DNA from 2 places in the Pseudoalteromonas sp. NFXS39 genome. Region 2 is predicted to be linked to the other one. Evidence: predicted binding sites of a transcription regulator. Region 2 holds the regulator's gene; the other holds the start of a gene.
The links. Region 2 encodes NrdR, which represses ribonucleotide reductase genes. Its sites were predicted from a motif close to AAACACNANATNTNGTGTTT; they were not measured.
Positions count from the first base shown of each region.

Region 1: nrdA (class 1a ribonucleoside-diphosphate reductase subunit alpha) is a predicted target of NrdR. The motif match lies at 1,340-1,359, and genes of this name have one in related genera.

Region 1 covers NZ_JAGDEC010000004.1:11,604-15,029, reverse strand. The annotation lists gene nrdA (class 1a ribonucleoside-diphosphate reductase subunit alpha) at 1-1,236, opposite strand, end outside; gene J3455_RS08685 (HAD family hydrolase) at 1,629-2,303, opposite strand; gene ubiG (bifunctional 2-polyprenyl-6-hydroxyphenol methylase/3-demethylubiquinol 3-O-methyltransferase UbiG) at 2,303-3,013, opposite strand; gene gyrA (DNA topoisomerase (ATP-hydrolyzing) subunit A) at 3,190-3,426, shown strand, end outside.
Region 2 covers NZ_JAGDEC010000008.1:17,908-21,333, reverse strand. The annotation lists gene J3455_RS15080 (hypothetical protein) at 1-72, opposite strand, end outside; gene glyA (serine hydroxymethyltransferase) at 364-1,620, shown strand; gene nrdR (transcriptional regulator NrdR) at 1,729-2,178, shown strand; gene ribD (bifunctional diaminohydroxyphosphoribosylaminopyrimidine deaminase/5-amino-6-(5-phosphoribosylamino)uracil reductase RibD) at 2,181-3,320, shown strand; gene J3455_RS15060 (riboflavin synthase) at 3,325-3,426, shown strand, end outside.

The sequences.
Region 1 (3,426 bases), on a different contig from region 2:
AATTCGACCTGTGCTCGCACGCTCTTGTGCAAACATTGAGAATAACTCAATCGCTTTAATACGTTTTTTACGAATTGACTCGTCTTGCTCGTACTTGATGTATAGCTCATCAAACTTCGCTTGATCTTCAAAGAACGCATCGTATAGACCCGGAACATCTGATGGGCTAAATAATGTGATGTAATCATCTTTGATTAAACGGCTATACATTAATTTGTTGAACTGCACACCGTAGTCAAGATGACGTACACGGTTATCATCAACACCACGGTTGTTCTTTAGAACTAATAAATTTTCAACTTCTAAATGCCAAAGTGGATAGAACAGCGTAGCTGCGCCGCCACGAACACCACCTTGTGAACAGCTCTTAACAGCAGTTTGGAAGTGCTTATAAAATGGAATACAACCTGTGTGGTACGCTTCGCCATTACGAATAGGGCTACCAAGCGCACGAATGCGACCCGCATTAATACCAATACCAGCACGTTGCGAAACATATTTAACGATCGCAGATGATGTCGCATTAATAGAGTCTAGGCTATCACCACATTCAATTAGTACACATGAGCTGAACTGACGTGTAGGCGTACGAACACCTGCCATAATTGGCGTAGGTAACGAAATTTTGAAGGTAGACACTGCATCATAAAAACGCTTGATGTAATCAATACGCGTCTCTTTTGGATAATCAGAGAATAAGCTTGCAGCAACTAAGATATATAAAAACTGTGCACTTTCGTAAATTTCACCAGTAACACGGTTTTGAACTAAATACTTACCTTCAAGTTGCTTTACAGCAGCGTAGCTGAAGTTTAAGTCACGGTTGTGATCGATGTAAGCATCTAACTCGTCAATTTCTTGCTCGGTATAATCAACCAAAAGGTGTTGATCATAACGTTTGTCTTCAACTAATTTCGTGATGTGATCATATAAGCGTGGCGGCTCAAATTGACCGTACGCTTTTTTACGTAAATGGAATACAGCTAAGCGAGCAGCTAGGTATTGGTAATCAGGCGTATCTTTAGAGATCTGATCAGCTGCAGCTTTGATGATTGTTTCATGAATGTCATCGGTACGAATGCCGTCATAAAATTGAATATGAGATTTTAATTCAACTTGTGAGACAGACACATTCTCTAGACCTTCTGCGGCCCAAGCGATCACGCGATGGATCTTATCTAGATCAAGTGACTCTTTACGGCCGTCACGTTTGCTTACAGATAGCTGTTGGTTCATAGTTTTGCCTGTATTCCTTGGGAAATTATCGTTGTAAAGACAAAGGTATTCTTTATGTAATTATTATTATTCAATACCAGGGTGAACTAATTGAATAACATTTAGCCACAATATCTGGTGTTGTTTAAATTGCAGATCACAAGATAGTGTGGTCTGCGTTGTTTTGCAAGGGATAGAATTGCCCCATTTTGTGGATAACTATTGGATAAACGTATTGTGTTAGTAACCATTAACCTTTGAACATTCATAGAAGACGAAATTTGTAGAAATCAACAAAAGATCCAGAAAATTTATCGTTTTTAAAAATAAATTTTGACTGATTTTTTTATCATCAAAGAATGCTCAAAAGTGAATCAAATCACAATATATGGTGTTTCATCTATCAAATAACACTATATATGGTTAAATCCATCAATGGGTGTTTGCCAATTGAAATCCGCTTGCCAGTCAAGAGCAGCATCAACACTGGGTATGTAACCCCATAACGCCGTTGCACTATACATATTGGCAGCTTTTGCAGCTTGTATATCACGTTCAGCATCACCGATATATAAACAGCGACACGGATCAACGTCTAAGATCTCAGCTGTGTGTAAAAGTGGATCGGGAGATGGTTTTGAAACAGCTAATGTATCGCCACTTACTACCGCCATCGCTTTACTCAAAGAGGGTATAGCTTGTACTAAGGGCTCAGTTAAAAAGCCGGGCTTATTAGTCATAATGCCCCACTTAATATTGTTTTGCTCAAGTGCAATTAAAAGCTGCTCGATGCCATTAAAGCATTTACTGTGTACAGCGATATCTTCGGCGTAGTAATCAAGAAGCTGTTGGCGCAAAGCGAGTTGTTCAAGTTCTGGCCATTTATCACCAAAGCCTACTTCTAATAATGCATTTGCACCATTAGAAGCAGCAGGGCGATAAACATGTTCAGCAACAGGGGCCACATTGGCATCTGCTAACACGCGGTTTAATGCACCACCTAAGTCATCCGCAGTATCGAGTAGAGTGCCATCTAAATCAAAGATAAAGGCATCAAAATCGATAGAGGGTGTTTGCACACCACTCATCACGCTAGTTTCTCAAAGTGCAGGATGTAATTAACACTTACATCATCGTTTAAGCTGTACTGCTTAGAAAACGGATTATAGTTAAGACCTGTACTGGCGCGTACTTTTAATCCAGCTTCTTCAGCCCATGCAATAAGCTGTGCAGGTTTAATGAATTTTTTATGGTCATGGGTACCTTCAGGTACCATTTTCAATAGCTTTTCAGCACCAACAATGGCAAACAAATAAGCTTTTGGTGTTTTATTTAATGTTGAAAAGAATACATCGGCACCAGGTTTAGCAAGTTCTGCTACAGCGCGAATAATAGAAGCAGGATCTGGAACATGCTCAAGCATTTCCATACACGTCACAACATCAAAGCGAGCAGGGTGCTCAGCAGCAAATTGCTCTGCAGGTACTTTTATATAATCAACAGGCACGCCTGTTTCTAAACTATGTAACTTAGCAACGGTTAATGGCTCTTGGCCCATATCAATGCCAGTTACTTTAGCGCCCATACGGGCCATGCTTTCACTTAAGATGCCGCCACCACAGCCAACATCTAAGGTTTCCTTATCAAATAAGCCGCCCACTTTATCTGCGACAAAATCCAAGCGAAGAGGATTTATTTCATGAAGGGGTTTGAACTCTCCGTCGCGGTCCCACCAACGTTCTGCGATGGCTTCAAACTTTGCAATTTCTGCATTATCTACATTTTGATGCTCGGTCATAAAAAACTTCCTCGTTAATCTGAGGCCATTATATAGGGGTAAATTAATAAATCGCAAAGATTTAGCGCCTGTAAATCTAAATAAATTGTGATAGCATGGTCAGGAAATAATAACTAAAGCTCTTAAGACGGCGATTTGCCTCTTAATGAGTCAATACTGAAGGAATGTGAAATCAAATGACTGATCTCGCCAATGAAATTCTGCCAGTCAATATTGAAGATGAATTAAAAAATTCTTACCTTGATTATGCCATGAGTGTAATCGTAGGTCGTGCATTGCCAGACGTACGTGACGGCTTAAAGCCTGTTCACCGCCGCGTTTTGTTCGCAATGAACGAACTCAATAATGATTGGAATAAACCTTACAAGAAATCAGCACGTGTTGTTGGTGATGTAATCGGTAAGTACCACCCA
Region 2 (3,426 bases):
TAATGTGATGCAGCTCATGCCGAGAAAGAAGTATCCGTAGGGGACTAATTCATATATAGGTTTAGCTAACATGTACTTATACCATCCTTGATATTGACTAGGAATATAAGCTTAGTTCGCTTCTATTGAAACGCAATAAAGCGTTGATAATTTTATCTAGAGTGACATTTTAAAAATATATGTAATATTTTAAATCTATAATTTTTTTTTATGTATCAATAAAAAAATATCATTATTAAAACACTGTGAAATAAATTCAATCCCTGTTTAAATATGTTCATCTTTACAAGATAGGCAAAAGTGCGTTTTAAGCGTACAATACAGCCTTCAAAAAACACCATACACGTTGCCTTAGGAGACCCCATGTTAGAACGTAGCATGAATATTTCGGATTTCGATCCAGAGTTATTTGCAGCCATCACTAAAGAGACGGCTCGTCAAGAAGAGCACATCGAACTGATCGCGTCTGAAAACTACTGTAGCCCACGCGTACTTGAAGCGCAGGGTTCTCAGCTTACCAACAAATACGCTGAAGGTTACCCAGGCAAACGTTACTATGGCGGTTGTGAGCATGTTGACGTTGTTGAGCAACTAGCAATTGATCGTGCAAACGAATTATTCGGCACAGATTACGCTAACGTCCAACCGCATGCGGGTTCACAAGCAAACGCAGCTGTTTTCCAAGCTCTTCTTCAGCCGCATGATACAGTACTAGGTATGAGCTTAGCTCATGGTGGTCACTTAACTCACGGTTCACACGTTAACTTTTCTGGTAAAACGTATAATGCAATTCAATACGGCCTAAATGACGAAACTGGCGAAATTGATTACGCTCAAGTTGAAGCACTTGCATTAGAGCATAAGCCAAAAATGATCATCGCTGGTTTCTCTGCATACTCAGGCGTTGTTGACTGGGCTAAATTCCGTGAAATCGCTGATAAAGTTGGTGCATATTTATTCGTAGATATGGCTCACGTTGCTGGTCTTATCGCAGCGGGTGTATACCCAAGCCCAATTCCTCATGCACACGTTGTTACTACGACAACTCACAAAACATTAGCAGGCCCTCGTGGCGGTCTAATCGTTTCTGCATGTGGTGATGAAGAGATCTACAAAAAGCTAAACAGTGCTGTTTTCCCTGGTGGTCAAGGTGGTCCTTTATGCCACATCATCGCTGCTAAAGCGGTTGCTTTCAAAGAAGCATTACAGCCAGAGTTCAAAGCGTACCAAGCACAAGTTGTTAAGAACGCTCAAGCTATGGTTGAAGTACTTCAAGAGCGTGGCTATAAAGTTGTTTCTGGTAAAACAGACAACCACTTATTCCTTCTTGACCTAATTGACAAAGATATCACAGGTAAAGATGCTGACGCTGCACTAGGTAACGCTAACATCACTGTTAACAAAAACTCAGTACCAAACGACCCACGTTCACCGTTCGTAACGTCTGGTCTTCGTATTGGTTCTCCGGCTATTACTCGCCGTGGTTTCAAAGAAGCTGAGTCAAAAGAGCTTGCAGGCTGGATCTGTGACGTATTAGACAACATCAACGATGAGTCTGTACAAGCAGAAGTAAAAGAGAAAGTTAAAGCTATCTGTAAAAAATTACCAGTTTACGCTTAATTACTGGTTAAACCGTAATTAAGATAACAATAGCGTTGTTTTTTGCTATTATAAAGGCCGCTTAGTAAGCGGCCTTTTTTTGTTTTTTATAAACGGAAGTTGAACCCTATGCATTGCCCTTTTTGCACCGCAAAAGATACCAAAGTAATTGATTCTCGACTTGTTGGCGGTGGTCACCAAGTTAGACGTCGACGTGAATGTAACGAATGCCATGAGCGCTTTACCACCTTTGAAGGCGCTGAACTTGTGATGCCAAGAGTGATTAAGCAAGACGGTAGTCGCGAACCATTTAACGAAGATAAGTTACTCAATGGCTTGCATCGCGCTTTAGAGAAACGCCCAGTTAGCACTGAGCAGGTCGACGAAGTCGTTAACATTATTAAATCTCAACTTCGTGCTACTGGTGAGCGTGAAATATCTAGCCATTTAATTGGCGAGTGCATCATGGAGTCACTGAAAAAACTCGACAAAGTGGCCTATGTGCGTTTTGCATCTGTATATCGTTCATTTGAAGATATTCGCGAGTTTGGTGAAGAAATCGCTCGTTTAGGTGATTAACTATGTCATTCACAGAGCTTGATACTGCTTATATGGCGCGTGCCATTGAGCTTGCTAAACAAGGGCGTTTTACCACGACTCCAAACCCTAATGTTGGCTGTGTACTGGTTAAAGATGGCGAAATAGTCGGTGAAGGGTTTCATCAACTAGCAGGGCAGGGCCATGCTGAAGTAAATGCCTTGGCTGTGGCTGGCGACAATGCGAAAGGCGCCACAGCATATGTAACTTTAGAGCCTTGTAGTCATTATGGACGCACTCCGCCTTGTGCCGAAGGTTTAAAAGCAGCTGGTGTCAGTAAGGTTATTGCTGCCATGGTCGATCCTAACCCTGCGGTGAGTGGTCGTGGTCTACAGATTTTAGCCGATGCTGGTATTTCAGTGGCATCCGGTTTACTTGAGCAACAAGCGCGTGACCTAAACAAAGGCTTTTTAAAGCGTATGGAAACAGGGGTACCATATGTGACTTGTAAAATGGCCTGTAGTTTAGATGGCAAAACCGCGCTAAATAATGGTCAAAGTAAATGGATTACTGGTCCTAAAGCGCGCCAAGATGTGCAAGCATATCGTGCGCAAAGTTGCGCTATCTTGACGGGGGCTGACACAGTCATTACTGATAATGCAAAACTCAATGTGCGCGTTGATGAACTGCCATTTGCTATGCCTACATCCTTGCCTTTGCGCCAGCCTACTCGAGTGATTATTGATTCACAAAATAGGTTAACGCCTGAACTTACATTATTTAGCATTGAAAGTCCGGTGATTATTTTCACTACATCGCTTGATAAACAACATCAATGGCCTCACTTTGTTAAACACGAAGTTGTACCAGCAGTTAATAATAAAGTTGATTTATCCGCGGTTTTAAAGCGTCTTGCTGAACTACAATTTAATCAGATATGGCTCGAAGCAGGAGCGACCCTTGCAGGGGTGTTTGCTGAGCAGGATTTAATTGACGAATACATCGTTTATATTGCCCCTAAGTTAATAGGTGATATGGGCAAAAGCTTACTAAACTTTGCAGAAGTTACCGTGATGAGTGATATCACTGAACTGACTTTTACTGATACAGTAATGATTGGCGACGATATTCGCTTAACAGCTACAAAGCAAAGCAAGCCACAAAAATTGAAAAATAAAGAGTAGCACTATGTTTACTGGAATTATTGAAGCAACAGGTAAAATTGTTGAACTAACACAAAAGCAAGGCGATCTGGCTATTCGTATTCAAAGCACTAATTTGGATATGAAA